Regions from separate parts of the Peribacillus sp. B65 genome, predicted to be linked through region 3. Evidence: riboswitches for the same ligand, from Rfam matches in the RefSeq annotation. Region 3 holds a riboswitch; each other region holds the start of a gene.

Region 1 (5,098 bases), 3.7 Mb from region 3:
ATCTCACTTGCATTGCCGCGAATGATTTGGAAAGTAACCTTACTTAGGAGCTCTTTCACTTGCTCTGATCGATAGGCGGTGGCACCAACTCCCACCGGGTCCAAAATGACCGGGATATCCAGGTCATTTGCCGTCTTACCGGCAATCTCCATTGCTTCCAAGGCTTTATCATCGATCGTACCGAAATTCAGGACCAATGCATCCGCTAATTTGACCATATCCGCCACTTCTCTTGGGCTCGATGTCATCACTGGTGAACCACCGATGGCAAGGGTGGCATTTGCACAGTCGTTGACCGTAACAAAGTTGGTGATTTGGTGGACGAGTGGTTTTCTTTCTTTTACCTTCACGAATAAATCGGCTGCGGAAACCTTCATATTAAGTCACTCCGTTCTTTTTTTTGAATATGAATGAAAATGATGGACAGGACCATGACCTTTACCGATTGAAAAACTATTGCGTATCGCTTCAGAAATATAAGTCTTGGCCTGTTCGATCGACTCTTGCAAGGGCAGTCCATTTGCCAGGTTTGATGTTATGGCGGATGATAGGGTACAGCCCGTACCATGAGTGTTTTTTGTATGTATGCGCTCTCCCTTGATCCAGTGGAAGTCAGTCCCATCATAATAAAGATCATTTGGATTTCCCGCTGCATGGCCCCCTTTAAGTAAAACGGCTTTGGGACCCATTTCTTGTATTGAAATGCATGCCTTGTAGAAATCTTGTTTCGTCCGAATCGACAAGCCAGTAAGCACTTCCGCTTCCGGTACATTTGGTGTTACAAGTGTTGCAAATGGAAGTAAGTCCATTTTTAAGGCGGAGACAGCCTTTTCGTCGAGCAAATGGTGGCCGCTTTTGGAAATCATGACAGGGTCAAGGATAACGATGGCAGGCATGAAGGTTTTAAGGGACGCAGCGACTGTTTCCACGATTTCTTTTGATCCAAGCATGCCTATTTTTACTGCATCGACAGGAATATCTTCAAATATAGCTGCAATTTGGTCCGATATGATAGCTGTTTCAATTGGCTGTACTGAACGGACTTCCATTGTATTTTGTGCGGTTACGGCTGTTATGGCAGACATTCCAAAGACCCCATGTGCAGAAAATGTTTTTAAATCCGCTTGTATTCCAGCACCGCCTCCTGAATCAGAGCCGGCGATGGTTAATGCTGTTTTCATAAAAAAACCCCTTCATATAATTATTTTTTAAAAGTATTTTAAGTAATATGAAAGCTAGAATCGCACCTGCGAATGAACTGAGCATAAAAGCCGGTAAAAAACCAAAAAGAGCAGCTTTTTCTCCTAATAGGAGGATGGCAAGTGGATAACAGGCCATGGAACCGAGAATGCCGGTCCCGATCACTTCACCTAAACAAGCGAATTTTAAGCTTTGTGTTTTTCGATAAAGGATGGCAGCCAAAAGTGCACCGATCATGCTCCCGGGAAAGGCGAATATTGAACCGGTACCAGACATGTTTCTAATGATGGAAACTAGGAAAGCTTGTGTCACAGCATAAGCAGGCCCCAATAGAACGGCCGTGAGGACATTTGCCAGATGCTGAATAGGAAAGACCTTTGCAAATCCTGCAGGGATGAAAATAAATGAACTGGTCAGCGTCGTTATAGCCGTTATCATGGCAGTCAACGTCAGTTTCTTGATAGGATTCATCATCATGTCTGCGACCTACAGCGGCCAATCCTGCTCATTTTGAACCATATCCCAGAATAAATATTCATACCGGGAAGTAACCAAAAAGTGCTTTTCTAATCTAAGAAGTTCCTTTTCTGGCATGCCTTCCGTCAATTCTTCCAACAATGCGATCAGCCACTTGTGTGCTTCCCCGAATTCAGGTGATGAATAGGACCTTATCCAATCTGCGTAGCGATTGTTTTCCAATGCTGCTCCATTTTGTTCTTTTAATAGCAAACCGATTTCATAGTAATCCCAAGCGCATGGCAGGAGACAGGCGATCAAGTCTGCCAATGTCCCATGCTGAGCTGCATTTAGCATGTAACCTGTATAGGCTAGAGTGGTGGGAGTAGGTTCTGTTTCTTCCAATTCCTTGGAACTGATCCCGAATTCGGAAGCATACTGCCGATGGATATCCATTTCCACTTGAAGGGTTTCATTTAAAATACTCGCAAACTTTGCCATGGTTTCGATGTTATGGGCTTTGATGACACCTAAAGCAAAGAGCTTGGAATAATCCATGAGATAGATATAGTCCTGCTTCATGTAATAGGCAAATTTCTTTTCAGGAAGCGTACCATTTCCAATTGCTTGGACAAAGGGATGTGAATGATTCCTTTTCCAAATCTCTTTTGCCCGTGCATGAAGTCTATCACTGAATGTTTCTGTTTTAATATTCTCCATTGTTCATCCTCCTTTAGAATGGTTCCCCTAGATAATGAAAAACCCCGTTCCTGAATACGGAACGGGGTAGATGGATATAGTCTGTAAATGGACGATATCATCCACTTCCCTCCGCCGGTATGAGCCGGTTCAGGTTCAAAGGGTCCGGAAACTATTTCCATCTCAGTCTTAAAAAAGACTCCCCTAGTGGTGTGAATTGTATGTAATTACTGACATCATATCAGAAAGACAAGAAAATGCAACCCGTATTTGAAGAGGGAGCATGTAATGTCCAGGAAAAAAGGGAGAACCAGGTAATTGACTTTTGATAATTATTAGGGTAGAATCATTTCTACATCATTTATATATCGAATTCTTATCCAGAGAGGTGGAGGGACTTGGCCCAAAGAAACCTCGGCAGCGGACCCATTTTGGGAACTGTGCTAAATCCAACAAGCATATGCTTGGAAGATAAGAAGAGCCGTACGGACACAGTCAGCCTCTTCTTGAATTAGAAGGGGCTTTTATTTTTGGGAAATAACGTTTAGTGACATAATAGAAAAGGTATATATAATTTGGTGAAAATCAAACAAGTTGATAAAGTTAGCTAACTAGAAGCAGGCTCTAGGATGACTAGGAAAGGAGCCATTTACATGGCAGAATTATTTAAGAGGATTGAACAGAGGAAGGCAAAGCTCATTGAAGAGCTATTGGCCAATGGAGTATACAAAACCTCTGATGAAAGGCACCTTTATGATGCCCCATTAAAAGTGCTTGAAGATGAATATAAGATTGTTATAAATAGACCTAATAACGAGTCACCTTCTGAATGGATGACATAGTAAGCGATGGACTATATTTTGGGCTCTTGGATAAGGGATATGATGTAAGCATTCACAGTATACACTAGTGGATGCTTTTTTGCGTTTAATAGAAAATGACATAAAATATACATAATTAAAGAATAAAGTAGGTGTTTTGTCACATTTTACCTATAAAATAACACATTTTATTTCTGAAAAATAGTTGATTTTAACTAGTAGTTTAATTATGATGAAAGTGTAAAAAAATTGAATAAATGGGAGGTGTCATATAATGCCTTGCCGTAAAGTAACTATAGAAAGGGTAGAAGAAAAGAGACAGGAAATGATCAAATTGGCAGCAAGTTACGGCTTAACAAGTCTGCTTACTGTTCAGGCCAGTCAAGAATTGGATACGCTATTAAATGCGTTAGCAAGTAAAAGAGAGTCAGAATATTTTTCCCTCCAAAACGCATATCGGTATTTTTAAATTAGCCAATTCGACCTGTATTAATTTGAAAAAGCTACTGCTCAAGGCAATAGCTCTAAAAAATTATATTAAATATCGACACGTTTACCAAGAATGATCAAATCCCGCTCAATGCCATCCAGCTCGGCAACTTGAGGTAAATGTGCCCATTCTTCAAACCCGAATTTGGAAAAAAGCTTAAGGCTAGGTATATTGTGGGCGAAAATGAAACCCAATATAGTCTTAATACCTAATTTTGGACTCAATTCAATTGCCTTTTGAATCGAAATTTGTCCGATTCCTTTTCCCCGGAAATAATCATCAATATAAATGCTGATTTCGGCAGTGGAATTATATGCCGGTCGGCCATAGAAGGATTGAAAGCTCATCCATCCAGCAGTTTTCCCTTCTATAGTAATGATATATAGCGGTCTACTTTCTGAATGATGTTCCTCAAACCATTTAACCCTCGATTGGACGGATACAGGCTCTGTATCTGCCGTGACCATTCTTGAAGCAATTGTCGAATTATATATTTCAACAATTCTGGGTAAATCAGATAGTTCTGCCTCTCTAAACTCTATGTGCTCTTCCATGATGTAATCTCCTAACTATCATTTATTCAATCTCCAGAATGAAGGGTAATCCCGTTTTTTTGTTTAAGGGACGGTGAATTGAAACCCAATCCATTGAAAGTTTTTTATTATCATACACTTTTTACTCTTTATCTGACAATTCCTTTTTTATGTTAAGTCTGCAGATTTTTTGGGTATGTAAAGGATTAAATACTTCTAGTAAAAAGGCAGAGGAGAACCAAATGAAAAAATTGTCAGTTTTTTTGATTATAGTACTGGTTATATGTTTTGTTGCATATGAATTTCAGGCCTCGGAGTCGGAAGATGTGCAAAGGGTGATGGCTTTTGGAGATTCGTTAACCTATGGAAAAGGGGATAAGGATGGAGAAGGATATATAGAAGGCCTGGAGGATGAATTGAATAACCCGGAATCGGAACAAAAAGTGAGTTTTTGGAATTACGGTATAAAAGGCCAGGAAACGGATGGGGTGATGAAACAGCTTGATGATTACCGCATTAAAACGAAACTTGATGAAGCCGATACTTTCATCGTTTATATCGGAACGAATGACTTGATCAATAGTAACGGCGGGGACTTGGAGAAAATAAGTGATCGAAAAATCAATGAGGGTAAACGGGAGTATATCAGCCATCTGAAAAAGATTACGTCAACACTCATAAAGGCAAACGATAAAGCTGATATTTTGGTAGTGGGACTATATAACCCAATTAAAGGAAATCAAAAACTTGAAAAGCATATTCGCGATTATAACCAGTCAATAAAGGGAATAGCGGATAAAGACAATAGGATGTTATTCATTCCTACGAATGATCTTTTTGAAGATAAAAAGAAATCAGAGTATTTCAGTGATAAGTTACATCCGAATGAAAAAGGGTAT
Region 2 (5,098 bases), 2.7 Mb from region 3:
CACAATCAGTACACCAAGTTTAAGGCTTGGATTAATTCTATATAGCCATGTTTCTGCATTTGAATCATTCATCTACATGACACTCCTTTTAACTTTGGTCTCCACAAATCCTGATTGCACAATGTTTTCATCACTTATTACGTTTCCATCCTTAACCGTCCAGATCCTGGTTGCAAAGTTTTTTGAAATATGATCATCATGAGTTACCATGATCACTGTTATTCCACGCCTTCGATATTCCTCAAACCATTCCAGTAATGCAAAGGTATTTTTCGAATCTTGGCCAAAGGTTGGCTCATCCAGGAGAATGATTTTTTTGTCTATTACGATTGAGGCGGCTACGCTTAAGCGACGCTTTTGACCCATTGATAATTGAAACGGGTGTTTATCCCGATGTGCCTCCAGGCGGAACACTTTAAGCAATGAGCGGACTCTCTCATCTATTTCTTGTTGCGGCCTTTTATCAATTCGCAATGAATAAGCAATCTCTTCGTATACAGTATTTGCAACGAACTGAAACTCAGGATTTTGAAAGACAAACGTCATATGATCCGTTGGATTTTTCACCTTTTTAATCGGTGTTCCCAATAATTCATACTTACCATTCGTTTTTATGAACTGCATCAGTGCATGCAAAAGTGTACTCTTCCCCGCGCCATTTTCACCCCTGATTACAATCCATTCACCTGAATGGACCTTCAGCTCGTCAACCTTGATTTTTTCCTCTTTATTCCGAAAACCGCTAAAGCCTTGCACATTCATAAGAGGTGAATCATCTGTAAATGGGTGTTCCCGAATCGGTGCATAATTCTGTATATATTCACCCCAAACACCTGGAAACCAAATTCCAGATTCCTTCATTTCATTTTTATATAGTGAAAGAATGGTGTCTCTTGGACCATCAGCTATGATTTGACCATCATCGTTAAAAAGCACGATTCGTTCGATGAATTCTAAAACATGGTCAATTTTATGCTCGACGATAATAACCGTTTTGTCTCGTCCGACTTCCTTCAGCAATTCCCAGATTTCTTTCGTTCCTTCCGGATCAAGCATGGCGGTTGGCTCATCTAAAAATATCACTTCTGGTTCAAGGGCCAATACTGAAGCGATTGCCAGACGCTGTTTCATCCCGCCTGATAATGTTTCAATACTTGTATGGCCCAAGTTCAAACCTACTTTAAGGAAATGATTTTGAATCTTCTCTTTCATTTCTTCTTTAGGGACGGAAAGATTCTCAAGGACGAAGGCAATTTCCTCATCGGCAAATGGCATGCAAAACTGACTATCAGGATCTTGAAAAACATACCCCCACGAAGAAGGGCATTTCAATTTTTCCGCTTTCATCGGTACTTCGATGGAATTCGGAATCAATCCGCTTAACACTTGTAAAAGGGTCGACTTACCACAACCTGATGGCCCCAACAATAGCACTTTTTCTCCTTGATCAAACGTTAATGATAGGTCCTTGAATATCAAAGATTCATCACCGGGATATTTCATTCTTAACTTTTCAACAGAAACGATTGGTTCCATGGCCCTCAACCTCTACTTTTGATCCAGTTCTGCATAATCTTTATTTGAAACCGGACGCACAAGATTTGTTACTCCTGTTGCTTCCAGGACTTTAACTAGATAATAAGCGGTCACACCTGCAAAGAATATGGAACCCACAAACCTCGCTATCATGAATAACGATAGATTCCAAGTTGAAAGCGCACCTATTTCCCCGTATGCAAAATCCATAATAACTGATGCCAGGCAGGAAGCTATCGCAGCTAAAACGGCCACCGGCATATTGAATTTTTTATATTTGAAAGCCATGAACACCAGTTCCGCGAACAAACCTTGTACCACCCCATATAACAGTACGGTCAGCCCCCATGGTGAACCAAGGAAGAACTCCCCGGAAGCTGCAGCTATCTCCGCTAAAAGTGCCACACCCGGTTTCCGTAAAATTAAAAAGGCGACGGGGCCAGCTATAAACCACATTCCATAAATAAGTTGATCCAGATGTAATCCTAACGGTTTAACGGAATAATAAATCGAACCCCAAAGGATATAAACGATTCCAAATGCTACCGCAATCACGATCGTGACCAATATGTCCGTTAATTTCAAACCTTTTTTCATTGTTTCATTCCCCTTTATACTTCTAGTGTTTCCTTATGCACAGGCCATGTCTCTAAACGATAAGCCATTTCCCAAAATGAGTATTCATATTGGCTGCTGAGGATAAAATGCTCTTTCATTCTTTCCTTATCTTCGTCTGTCACTTTTTCAGCAATCTCATCAAGCCTCGCAATTTGTTCTTCCACCAAAGTGCGGAACCACTCCCCTCCGTAAGCCGCTATCCATTCTTGATAAATCGGCTCCTCCGGCATGCACCCTTGCAGCTTTTCACCTATTTCATAATAAAGCCAGTAACACGGCAAGATAGCTGCAATAACATCTCCTAAATGTCCCGAATAAGCCGCACGATACATATGGGAAGTATAAGCATAAGCGGTCGGGGCTGGTTTGAAATTATCCCGTTCTTCTTTTGTGATCCCTAATCTCTCAGAAAAATTCTCATGAAGCTTCAACTCCGCTTCATATGTTCCTTGTGCATGGCCGGCAAGCCTGCTTGTTGTATGTAAATCAGTAGCTTTAACTGCTCCTAAAGCTTGAACCCTAGCAAAATGAGATAAATAATAGGAATCTTGCATAACATAGAAACGGAAACACTCCAATGGCAATGTGCCATCTCCTATTCCTGCAACAAACGGGTGATTAAAGCTAGCTTCCCAAATGTGATCCACTTCCTGACGAATTTCCTCTGAAAACTTCATGACCATTACCTCCAAATTATATTTTTTGAATGAATGTTACGGAAAAAAACTTTTATCACCCCTTTTTTTGCAAACAAAAAACCACTTTCTTAAACGTAAAGAAAGTGGTTGTACTTGAAATAATACAGAAACGTATTGTTCCAGACCCCACTTCCCTACGCTGGTATAAACCAGATCAGGTTCTAAGGGTCTTAAAGTCATACTTTAATCTCAGCTTCTGCGGTAAAAATCAACTTTCACCTATAAAGCACCCCTAGTGGTACAAATTGTATATTAAATTTCATTTGCCTTTATATTAACACGATAAATCCAATTGTCAAACGTATTAGAAAAAGTTTTCAACTTAATGATTTAGGGTTACTAACCTTTCAATCTTGCATATACACCAGTTACCCGGCAGTTTAACGGCACTTTAATCAATGGGTTTCATTACGTAATTTCCTCGTGAATTCTACTGTTTTACTCGTGAATTCAGCTACTTACTCGTGAAATTGATTTTTCTTGGGATTTTTGCGGCTTTACTCGTGAGTTTAGCTACTTTACTCGTGAATTCTTTTATTCTCTAAAAAACAATATTATACATTCGATGTTGCTTTTAGTTTTAATATTTTGCTCGATCTGTAGTATATCATAGCTGCCATACTTCTCTTTCACATAACGCCGAGGCAGCCATTATGCTCGGAACAGTGAAGGCCATGAATGCATTTTGTGGTGAATAGTTTGCAGCCAGCAGTAATCCTATTAATGTCGGGGCAACAATCGCGCCAATTCTACCAAAATCCAAGGCCCAACTATCCCGGTGGACCTTATCTCCCGGGGATAATACTCGGATATATACGTATTGGCCAAATTCATCGTGCCTACTGTACAGGCACCTCCAAAAGCGATCAGAATGCTGCATTTGAGGTCAAACCTAATATGACAAAACAATCAGTACCCATTGCACAGAGGGATAAAAGTACTCTTCTATGGCCTATTTTCCCAACTAAGTACCCTCCAATTAACGATCCGCCAATTTGTCCTATTCCCGATATAAGATTGAAAGATAAACTGGATTAAAGGCCGTATCCGGACTGCCCATGACGGCCCCCCTCCTTATTCAACTATTAAAATTACTTGTTAACCGCATTGACGGCTACTTGCATCGGTTTGTTAAGTACTTTTTACAAACTGTTTAGCAGAGCCCATTTTCCCTCGATAAAAAAGTAAGCGCTTCCAAATATTCGGAATGTAACTCCTGGATTTCACCTATGAACAATACATGATCACCAGCATCATACTCTCCTCATGGTTTGCATTCCATCCAGGCAACACTTCCATTTATTTTTGGCGAAATTCCCTTGTTATCCCAGTCGGTTTTAAGCGTTTCCTATTTGCTGCCCGCAAATTGCCATGCAATGGCTTCCTGTTCATCCGACAAAATATTAATGGTAAAAGATTTATCTTTCATGCTAGTGCAGGCTTTTGCTTCTTTATGAATACTAAAGCAAGCGGTGGATCCAAGGAAACCGAAGGAAAAGAATTCACAGTAATCCCCTTTTGAACTTTCCATCAAACCAGCTCACTATTGTGACGCCGGTTAGGGATTTCCCAAATTCTCAACTCGCGCCCATCCACCTCATCACCTCCTACTCTTTTATTATGAATTCATTATAGTAAACTTAATATTTTTAAAAACCATATAATTTCATAATGTGAAATTACAGGAAAAATTTATAATTGTGAACTATCAAAAGAATTCCCCGAAGAAATGACTTTCATTACCGCATTATCAAAAATCAGTGTTAAACTATCCATGTTCATTCATATTTCCAGCTTAATTAATAACGGACTTTTTTGTTCTTGACTTGAATAGATGAAAGTGGTGAGGAAAGTTTCAATTTTGCGTACATTTAGAAAGTTCTACCAATTTTTCGTGGATATACCTTTAAAAAAAGGAGTGGTTTTGAATTACCGTTACGAGGTAAAAGCTGTAATCGGAACAGGAAGCTACGGTATTATTTATCTTTGCAATGATTTGAAAAAAAAAGAAAATATAGTGATCAAGCAACTCCGGAAAAGTAAACGCCGCAGCAAAAAAGAGCTGAAGCAGTTTGAAAATGAAATTTCCATTTTACGAATGTTAAACCACAAAAACATCCCCAAATTTCACGAGAAATTTTCACATGAGGGAAATGTTTATTTTGTGATGGATTTCATAGAAGGAGATAATTTGGAAGACCATATTTTCTTGAATCATATAACATTCAATGAGAAAGAGTCTCTAT
Region 3 (5,098 bases):
CAGCAAGTTCACTTCCCAGCAAAACATTTTCCAATACCGTTCTCCAAGGTAAAAGGGAAGGCTGCTGCGGCATATAGCTGATATGGCCCTTTAAACCATTTATCTTTTTACCATCCAGTGAAATGATGCCATGATCCGGCTTCAAAATACCTCCGATCAAGTGGAACAAAGTACTTTTACCGCTGCCCGATGGCCCAAGGATCGTGACAAATTCCCCATCATCCACACGAAAATTCATGTTCTCCAATATATTCTGTTTACCATCGAAAGAATAGGAGACATCTTTAATTTCCAGCTTCATCCTTGCCGCCCTCCTTTCTCTTCCAAGAAACTAAGTATTTCTCCAGGAAGGTGATGATTCCAAAAAAGACCAGGCTCATTCCCATAATGATGAAAATGGCAACAAACACCCGGTCTGTCCTGAACGCAGAGGACGCGAGCGTCATATAAACACCAATCCCCGATTTTGCCCCGAGCCACTCTGAAATAACCGCACCCATTACGCTATAGGTGGCCGAAATTTTCAGGCCGGAGAAAATGAACGGGATTGAGTGAGGAAATTCCAGCTTCCAAAATAACTGGTTTTTCCCCGCTCCCATCATCTTGAAATAATGCTTAAGTTCGTATGGTGTCTGGCGAAAACCGTCCAATGATGCAACCGCAACCGGAAAAAAACATACGAGCGAAATCACTATTAGCTTAGGCAGCATGCCAAAGCCAAACCAGATCACCAATAGCGGGGCCAAAACTATGATAGGTATATTTTGTGATAGTATGAGCAGAGGATAAACCGCGTCCTTCACACCTGGAAATAGGTGTAAGGTTGCAGCAACCAATAAGCCGATGCAGCTACCAATAAAAAAACCCGACAACGCAAGCTCGGTTGTCGATATAAGGTGTCCGTAAAGATTGCGCGACGACTCAATTCCTTCAATGAAAATGGCCGATGGAGCGGGAAGCAGCCATTGTTCAACCTTCAATAAGACTGTCACTGACTCCCAAACTATCAGCAACAATAATAAAAGAAAGAAGGGAGCCCCCTTCTTCCAAATTCCCCTTCCGATCATGCCCGATATTTCTCCGTTAACGTATCCATCGTAATCCCGCTTGGTTGATATAATATTTTCACTTGGGAAATGACATTCGGCGATCCTATTTCAATCATTCTTACATTCATTTTTTCTATCACGGCAAAAAGTTCGGAAAGCTCGCCCTCCATTGTCGTTTCAAGGGGGTGAACCTCATACTTGACACCAGATTCTTCAATGATCTTGATTGCTTCATCGACCATAGGGATGACATTTTCCCCTTTAGGAATAATTTGTATACTAATTAATGAATTGGCCATCGTATTTCCTCCTATTTTGGTAAAAATTCATTGGTAAATGCCTTTTCAGGATCGAAATCACCTTCAAGAAGCTTGTTTTCTGTCATCCAATCACTGTAATTCTTCCAGATTTCCAGTTTTTGTTCACCCCAACGCGGAGCATCATCCTGATACTTGGCTGCAAGCCACTCCTGGCTTTTCTTAACTAGTTTTGCATCAAGATCCGGCGCAGACTTAATTAACATGTCTGCTGCATCAGCAGGATTCTTAATCGCAAACTGGTACCCTTTTGATGCTGCATGAACGAATGCTTTAACAGTTTCGGGATCTTCTTTTATCATCTTTTCATTTGTAGTCAAAACAGGAGTATAGTAATCAAGCTTATCAGAGTATTCGGTTAAGTAAACCATATTAAGCTTTTCATTTCGCAACTCAGCCTCAATGCCTGTCCATCCATAATAAATCCAGGCAAAATCTATATCCCTTTTAACCGAAGTGAAAAAATCCATGTCTCCTGTATTGACTATATCCACTTTATTTACATCCGCATTTTCTTTTTTCATGAGTGAATCAATAATGGCCTTTTCAACCGGAGAACCCCAGCCACCATACGTTTTCCCTTCAAAATCCTTGGGAGTTTTAATGTCCTTTGCCTCAGGGGAAGCGAATCCAGAGGTATTATGCTGGATGACTGCAGCAATCGAAACAATTGGCACGCCCTGCACGCGGGCCTGTGTTATGCCCTCCTGGTAGCTCACGCCAAATTCAGATTTTCCTGAAGCGACAAGCTTATCCGCTCCAGCTTCACCTGGCATGATAATTTCCACATCAAGACCTTGCTCTTTAAAGTAACCTTTTTCCTTTGCAACATACAATCCTGTATGGTTTGTATTCGGTGTCCAATCGAGCACGACCGATACCTTTTTTAATTCTTCATTTTTAGATGCTTCTTCTTTTTCATTAGTTCCGCCTGCACCACATCCAGCCAAAAGGAACAACGAAGTTAACAGTGGTAAGAATTTATTCAAGTTATTATCCTCCTACACATCATATAAGATCCATATGCCGGAACCATAATGGGGCTCCAGGGTCTATTCAAATACTGGATAAAAAGCAAAAAACGCCCGAAGATGAATTCGGACGTTAACATACAAAACAGAAAGTCAGTAATAATATGTTCCCTCCGCTGGCATCACCCAGATCAGGTTCAAAGAGTCAGCATCTAAAGGATGCAATCTCAGCCAGCAGTACTGGCCCCCCTACATTTCTCGCACATATGAACTTTTCTCTCTCATTATATCAATTCATAGGGAAAAGGGAATACTAATTTGCTTCTTATCACTAATTTGAAAGGTATTCCTTACTCTTAAGGATATCTAGCAAAACATCTTTTGGAACGAAAATCATTGAAATCAATGTAATTCTGCCTCTTTTCATTCCAATCATTCTTGACTGCAGCGGTGGCTGACAATTTCTAAATAGTCATTTCTTTGCATGCATTCATATAATGAGCATTATCTGTAGACATTTATGTTTACTGGTTTTATAAACCGTTAATTTAATAAGCAAAAGGTGGATATGATCATGATAAAGATTAATCACAGATGGTTAGATGTCAGTCACATCCAACCAGGAATAGCATCTGCTGAGTCGCTTGAAATTCTCCAATTGCTGGATGAAGATACTAACGTTTTTGAATACCGGAATTTTGGAGAGTTTAATTTCGATATACAGCTGAGGAACCGAGTCATAGAAGCAGCTATTGCGTTGGATAAAAGCGGTCCAGAATTTTCCACACTTGAGGAATCTCAATCCAATCAACAATATTGGCACCTTTCAAAGGATGGCACCTTTACCCTTCAGCCAGGGATTCTCCCTCATGCTGCACTCGTTGACATTTTCATGAATGGAAGGCTTTATGCCTTCGAATGCGGGACAGCAATCGTCGTCACTTTTTTAAAGGCCATTTTGGATTCAATCGGCCCTAGGAATTTCGATTACCTTTTTTCAAACCTATTTTTATATGACTGGCGCCCTCCACAGAACATGGAACTTAATATTCACAAAGGGAGGGATTATTTACCAGGCGATTGTGTTTACTTCATAAACCCTGATCATGACGAGACAACTCCTGAATGGCAAGGTGAAAATGCCATATTATTAGGGAATAACCTCTTTTATGGCCACGGGATCGGGATAACGACGTCACAGGGAATCATCGATGAATTAAATAGCAATAGAAAGCCGTACGCAACCATATCAGCATTCCTGACAACGCATATCATTTTCCTGGATAGTTCCTTCTATAGACAATTCCAACTAAATATCCCCCGAGCAAAGCCCGATCACTGTCCTGCCAGCCTTTCCAATTGTATTGTTTCTGAAATAGGTTCGAAGATTTACCTTTCATGACCTCTTTGTTTTATATACCCGCATAAAAAAATGCTTGGGGAGAGATCTCCTCCCAAGCATTTTTTCTTATTCATGCACCAATATTCCCTTTGCCTTTAAGCCTGCGGGCATTCGCCTGACCCCATTTCGTTATGGATAGTGTATAAACGGCCAAGGCTGACCATATGAACAAAAAGGCTAAAAGATGTGCTTTGGTAAAACTTTCATGATAGATGAATACGCCTATTAATAAAGATAAGGTCGGAGCGATATACTGAAAAATGCCAAGCATCGATAACGGGATCTTCTCCGCCCCTTTCGCAAAATATAAAAGAGGCAAGGCCGTGGCAATCCCGCCGCCCACCAGCAGCAAGCTTGTGCTTCCCGCTGTAAAGAACTGCATTTCTGATTGGTTCATCAAGTAAATCAGGTAACCTAGGGCCAGAGGCGTTACCATCATTGTTTCAAGAGTCAGCCCGATCGCCGCTTCAGCCTTGATCATTTTTTTTGCCAGACCGTATAATCCAAAGGTCATGGCCAAAACAAGAGAGATCCACGGGATCGTGCCGAAATGAATGCCCAGGATCAAGACTCCGATTCCTGCAAGCAGGAATGAAATGATTTGGGCCCCGCTCAATTTTTCTTTTAAGACTATCACTCCCAATAGTACACTGACTAGCGGATTGATATAATATCCAAGGCTCGTGTCGAGGATCCGTCCTGTATTAACGGCCCAGATGAACACTCCCCAATTAGCTGTAACAAGCAGTGACGCCGTAAGTAATGCCACAAAGAGTTTGGGATTTCCCAATATGTTTTTGACATAGACAAGAAACGCCTGCCATTTTTTCATGAACATCAATAAAACCAGCATGAACACGAAAGACCATAATACCCTCTGAGCTAAAATTTCTATTGCACCGACTCCCTGAAGGAACTTCCAGTAAATCGGCACGATTCCCCACATCATGTAAGAAAGGGCTGCATAAATCGCCCCTTCTTTTTGTTCATCCACTTTCATAACAAGCCTTCTTTCCATTTACATTCCTTTATCTAATTCCATCTAACAATTTTGTATTTCCATTTCTTTTTTTGCAACTGTTAATTTTTATCATACATGATTTTATCATCGATGACCGTCATGACCGCCTCAGCTTTTAGGAGGTCATCCGGCGCAACAGCAAAGACATCCAGATTAAACACGGTAAAATCGGCATCGTACCCTTTATTGATCACACCGCGGCGTTTTTCCTGGCCGATTGCTGCAGCACTCCCTTTGGTATACAATGCGAAAGCCTCGTAAACGGAAAGCCTTTCAGACAAGCCATATACGGTATGGTCCTCACTATTGATTTTCATCCTTGTGACAGCTGCATGAAT
Region 4 (5,098 bases), 490 kb from region 3:
TGTTACGGAAGAAAAAAAAATCCATGTGGTAACGTTTCAAGTTTCTGACACGGATAGAAATGAAATGCTCTGTGATGAATGTTATCAAGAATGGCTACAAGGAATAAAAGGTTAAGCGTTAAAGCCCTCTAACATTTCACAAACATCAACAATGCATACTTGGATGAACTCAGGGTAACTTAAATCCGTTAAATAGTGAATTTCAAGGAGGATGGTTATGGGAATTTTAAGCGGTAATCCGAAAGAAGAGCCAATGCATTACGGAGAGGTATTTGGAACATGGGCATTTCTAACAACTACAAAAGGACTGATTGCCTGTCATCAAACTATGCTTAATCATACTGGCGACAAGGGCCAGCATAAATTACTTGTTGAAGTGATCAATCAAGGGAAACAGGAACATGACCAACTTGAATCATTATTAAAAGAAAATAACGTAGGACTGCCTCCGTCACCACCTGAAAGGCCTAAAGCTAATTTGGAGGATATTCCAGTCGGGGCACGTTTTCAAGATCCTGAAATCTCTGCTTCAGTATCAATCGATATTAATGCAGGATTAGTTGCTTGCAGCCAAATCATGGGTCAATGCATCAGAGAAGATATTGCACAGATGTTCGCACAATTCCATACGAATAAAGCTGCATTGGGTGCTGACTTCCTAAGATTGAATAAGGAAAAAGGCTGGCTGTCCCTCCTCCTCTTCATATTAATAAAACAAGCATGTAAATATAATCAAATATCCCCTAATCATGTTGACATCGTGATTGGATGCCCAACATGATTAAGGGGTTAATTCCGATAATGAAAGGACGATTAAGGAATCATTACCATTGCAGACTTTCGATTAAGTGGCACTTTGTGCATTGTTGACTATAATCAGTTTTTACAAATTCATGATTACACTTCTCGCGAAAAATGTTCAGCTCCCTTTTCAGTTGTTCCAATTGAGTTTCCAACTGTTTCATTTCAACTTTTATTTGGATTACCCGATTCATCGAATTCTCCCTCTCATCGGAATCATAAATAGATTTCCCCGTCCGTTTTCCTAAATTCATTCGCTTTTTCTTTAAGACCTTCATCGATTACCGACTCAAAGCCCAGACCCTTTTCCTTCGCCAAATCACGGATGTCTTGAGAAATCCTCATACTGCAGAATTTGGGTCCGCACATTGAACAGAAATGGGCTGTTTTGGCACCTTCAGCCGGTAGTGTTTCATCGTGATATTCAACTGCCCTTTCAGGATCGAGGGAAAGATTGAATTGATCTCTCCAACGAAATTCGAATCTAGCCTTCGAAAGGGCATCATCCCGTTTTCGTGCCTGGGGATGGCCTTTAGCAAGATCAGCTGCGTGGGCTGCAATTTTATAAGTAATGACCCCTACACGAACATCCTCTTTATTCGGAAGCCCCAAATGCTCTTTCGGTGTCACATAACAAAGCATGGCCGTTCCAAACCATCCAATCATGGCAGCACCAATCGCAGAAGTGATATGATCGTATCCAGGAGCTATATCCGTTGTCAATGGTCCCAGGGTATAGAATGGTGCTTCTTGACAGACTTCCAGCTGCTTATCCATATTTTCTTTAATCAAATGCATCGGTACGTGACCGGGTCCCTCCACCATGACTTGAACATCGTGCTTCCAAGCAATCTTCGTCAGTTCCCCAAGTGTTTCCAATTCAGCGAATTGAGCCTCATCGTTTGCATCTGCAATGGAGCCAGGACGGAGGCCGTCACCTAATGAGAAAGAGACATCATACGCCTTCATGATTTCACAAATCTCTTCAAAGTGAGTATAGAGAAAACTTTCTTGGTGGTGGGCCAAGCACCATTGTGCCATGATGGAGCCCCCCCGGGAAACGATTCCCGTAACTCGCTTTGCTGTCATGGGAATGTATCGCAAAAGCACTCCGGCGTGTATCGTGAAGTAATCCACACCTTGCTCAGCCTGCTCGATTAATGTATCCCGGAAAACTTCCCAATTTAAATCTTCCGCGACTCCATTCACTTTTTCCAATGCTTGATATATCGGAACCGTCCCAACTGGCACAGGAGAATTCCTGATAATCCATTCCCGGGTCGTGTGAATATTCTTACCGGTGGAAAGATCCATTATGTTGTCTGCACCCCAACGTGTAGCCCAAGTCATTTTCTCCACTTCTGCTTCAATCGATGAACTAACAGCGGAATTTCCAATATTCGCATTTATTTTCACATGAAAATTACGTCCAATGATCATGGGCTCACTTTCAGGATGGTTAATATTCGCCGGAATGATCGCCCTCCCGCTAGCTACCTCATCTCTTACAAAATCAGGGGCTACATTTTCCCTGATCGAGATGAATTCCATCTCAGGAGTTATGATACCTTTTCGGGCATAATGGAGTTGGGTTACGTTTTGCCCTTTCGCTGCACGCAATGGTTTTCTTTTCAATCCCGGAAAAATTTCTGCTTTCGTTTGTGACTCTTTTTTATACCCGTTATCTTCGGGCTTTATTTCACGCCCTTCATACTCTTCAACATCTTCCCTTTCCAGAACCCAGCTGCGTCTAATCGGGGCAAGACCTTTATGAATATCAATGGGATATTCTGAATCCGTATAAAAGCCGCTTGTGTCATATACTCGTAAAGGCGGATTCTCCTCTTCGCCGAATGAACCTGTAGTCGGACTTAGCTTAATTTCACGCATGGGCACCCTAATATCGGGTCTAGATCCCTCAACATACACTTTTTTACTCCCGGCAAAACTGGACATAATTGAAACGTTCATGTCATTTACTGAATTACTCATCATGATTTCATTTCTCCTTTTTAAGTTCATTTAAAAAGGACAAAATCCAATCCATTTCGCACGAAAAAGCCAGATCTCATATTTAAGACCTGGCTAACGTTAGTATGGCTACAGAAATGACCAATTGAAATGTCATTGTTTAGTAGATTCTAACTTCCCCACGCTGGTATGAACCAGATCAGGTCCTGAGGGTTAAGAAGCTTAAGCGCTTCTCTCTCAGCCCAACTTTTATTGGACACCCCTAGTCTGAATAATTTAATTGATTACAGGGTAACTATATCTCACCCTTTGCATTCTGTAAATAATTTGAAAGACCTAATATTTTCATTACAACTATCCAAAATTTATTATTTGAAGAAGAGCCGTTCATTAATTTCCCAGGCTCTCAAGGATAGGGTAAAGCTCCTCTAAATGCTTGATTTCATAGGTTGGAATCACTTCATTCCGTTCCTTATCATGGCGATTTATCCAAACCGACTTTATGCCTACCCGTGATGCTCCAAGGATATCCGTCATTAAATTATCGCCGACCATCAATACTTCATCCTTATCAAGCTCCATGATCCCCAAAGCATGCTCAAAAATGGAGGCATCCGGTTTACCTCTTCCAAATGCGCCTGAAATCACGATTTGGTCGAAATAAGGAACCAGTTCAGGCGTAATTTCAAGTTTGGTATTTTGCAGCTCAGGAGATCCGTTCGTAAGCAATAGCAACTGATACTTCCCTTTTAATTCATCCAGAACACGGAATGTTTCTTCATAGATAAATGGCTTTTTGCGTCTCTCCGCAGGGAAACGTTCTGCCAGTTCAAGTCCAAAATCCGGGTCATCGATCCCTAATGCCAATAACCCTCTCGTCCACGCTTCTTTCCGATAAGCCGGTGCAATCCCGGCCATCTTCCTGAATTCATCATGATCATCCTGAAAATTTCCCCATAGCCCCTCAAATGGGTTGATTCCGATCATTTGGGTGAATGCATATGTATCGTAAGAAGAATAAAGCTCACGCGCTTCCTTTCGCACAGCTTCTTCAAAATCCTCGACATTCAGATCATATTTCTCCTTGGCCACTTCACATGTGGCCACAAAAGCCTCTTTTACACTTTTCTGATCCCATAGTAATGTATCATCTAAATCAAAAAAAACTGCCTTCAGCAAAATGTCCACCCCTCTTTCCCTATTATTGAATTCGTAAAAATTACACTATTACAATAATAAACCACAACCAATAAAAAAAGAATAACTATTCGGAAAATGACTTACCTTTTCTAGTGGGAAACCCTTATCCACTTATCATCTTTCAAATACATACAGCTTTCCATTACTGGCAATCTTGAATTTGGGACCGGTGAACCCCCGTCGGATCAGCTCTTTCCTCATATATACCATGAGGGCGGCATGACTCACGATCAAAACATCCCTTTCCCCCTTTGCAAAGACTTCATCCAATACTTTATTGATCCTTCGCTCTGCGATCTTAATTTCCGCCCTTGTCTGCTTGTTTAACACCGAGCAGCAACGAATCCAGATGGCCCAAAGGATGAATGGCAGCTTTACCCTTCCTTTAAGAGGCGGGGAAGGTATTTCCCGCAGCTCCTCCATCCGGTGAACCGGACCTGGATAGATATGTTCCGCTGTCTTGACAGCTCTCGACATATCACTGCAATAACACTCCTCCCATTCCTCCGCGCCAAATAAAGTCGTTCCATAAATAATATCCGCTGCATCATAGTCCTTAAACCATTGCTTCATATCATCCGCCGTCACAGATCTCCCAGTAGGAAATTCATGTGCCACCTTAAAATGCCGTACCAAACCAATTTTCATATCTTCTCCTTTTTATCTTTTAAAATATACGTTTCTTTTTCTTGTAAACAGCCCTTATCAATATATTACCCTATGTAAAACTATAAAAAAAAGTATGTTAAAACCATTAAAACCTTTGAACTCTCCTTGACACTGTGTATATATTTAAAAGTTTTTAAAGATCCAGTGTTTAATTATGATAGCATCGAAAAAAGAGAAAGCATCTCGCCTTCTCCATTTATCGTTTAATCTATGAATTGTAGTTCTGTTATCGTACATCTTTTCCTGAATTTATATTTTCCGCTCAAATCACTGAATTGATAATCATTGAGAGATTTCCCCAGTTGTTCCCTCAGCTTCTCTACAGTGATGGATTCCTTAACTGTCTCTTTCCAATTTTCATTTCCGATCAACTCATCGAACGGAATGGTAGTCAGGACTTCATCATATATCTGGATGCTTTGATCGATGCCGAAGCTGCCATAGATACTGCCATTTT

What was found. A riboswitch is a leader RNA that binds a small molecule or an ion and turns the genes downstream of it on or off. The one in region 3 is predicted to bind thiamine pyrophosphate.
Region 1: another riboswitch for thiamine pyrophosphate. It lies ahead of tenA (thiaminase II); the one in region 3 lies ahead of ACSR9O_RS19715 (ABC transporter substrate-binding protein).
Region 2: another riboswitch for thiamine pyrophosphate. It lies ahead of tenA (thiaminase II); the one in region 3 lies ahead of ACSR9O_RS19715 (ABC transporter substrate-binding protein).
Region 4: another riboswitch for thiamine pyrophosphate. It lies ahead of thiC (phosphomethylpyrimidine synthase ThiC); the one in region 3 lies ahead of ACSR9O_RS19715 (ABC transporter substrate-binding protein).

Annotation. Positions count from the first base shown of each region.
Region 1 covers NZ_CP195840.1:386,509-391,606, reverse strand. Annotated here, with positions in the region: gene thiM (hydroxyethylthiazole kinase) at 1-377, opposite strand, end outside; gene thiD (bifunctional hydroxymethylpyrimidine kinase/phosphomethylpyrimidine kinase) at 384-1,181, opposite strand; gene thiW (energy coupling factor transporter S component ThiW) at 1,150-1,671, opposite strand; gene tenA (thiaminase II) at 1,687-2,376, opposite strand; TPP riboswitch at 2,466-2,571, opposite strand; SAM riboswitch class I at 2,729-2,833, shown strand; gene ACSR9O_RS01910 (Fur-regulated basic protein FbpA) at 3,009-3,197, shown strand; gene ACSR9O_RS01905 (aspartyl-phosphate phosphatase Spo0E family protein) at 3,451-3,645, shown strand; gene ACSR9O_RS01900 (GNAT family N-acetyltransferase) at 3,714-4,220, opposite strand; gene ACSR9O_RS01895 (DUF459 domain-containing protein) at 4,442-5,098, shown strand, end outside.
Region 2 covers NZ_CP195840.1:1,329,289-1,334,386, reverse strand. Annotated here, with positions in the region: gene ACSR9O_RS06500 (energy-coupling factor transporter transmembrane component T family protein) at 1-72, opposite strand, end outside; gene ACSR9O_RS06495 (ABC transporter ATP-binding protein) at 73-1,536, opposite strand; gene ACSR9O_RS06490 (ECF transporter S component) at 1,549-2,133, opposite strand; gene tenA (thiaminase II) at 2,148-2,831, opposite strand; TPP riboswitch at 2,967-3,096, opposite strand; gene ACSR9O_RS06480 (hypothetical protein) at 3,460-3,615, opposite strand; gene ACSR9O_RS06475 (hypothetical protein) at 4,201-4,383, opposite strand; gene ACSR9O_RS06470 (protein kinase domain-containing protein) at 4,771-5,098, shown strand, end outside.
Region 3 covers NZ_CP195840.1:4,047,196-4,052,293, reverse strand. Annotated here, with positions in the region: gene ACSR9O_RS19730 (ABC transporter ATP-binding protein) at 1-301, opposite strand, end outside; gene ACSR9O_RS19725 (ABC transporter permease) at 285-1,067, opposite strand; gene ACSR9O_RS19720 (thiamine-binding protein) at 1,064-1,348, opposite strand; gene ACSR9O_RS19715 (ABC transporter substrate-binding protein) at 1,360-2,355, opposite strand; TPP riboswitch at 2,489-2,598, opposite strand; gene ACSR9O_RS19710 (TGL-type protein-glutamine gamma-glutamyltransferase) at 2,912-3,739, shown strand; gene rarD (EamA family transporter RarD) at 3,810-4,739, opposite strand; gene ACSR9O_RS19700 (amidohydrolase) at 4,820-5,098, opposite strand, start outside.
Region 4 covers NZ_CP195840.1:4,535,705-4,540,802, reverse strand. Annotated here, with positions in the region: gene ACSR9O_RS22210 (hypothetical protein) at 1-115, shown strand, start outside; partial or broken gene ACSR9O_RS22205 (DUF3231 family protein) at 218-726, shown strand; gene thiC (phosphomethylpyrimidine synthase ThiC) at 1,018-2,796, opposite strand; TPP riboswitch at 2,932-3,046, opposite strand; gene ACSR9O_RS22195 (HAD family hydrolase) at 3,163-3,951, opposite strand; gene ACSR9O_RS22190 (histidine phosphatase family protein) at 4,087-4,620, opposite strand; gene ACSR9O_RS22185 (hypothetical protein) at 4,845-5,098, opposite strand, start outside.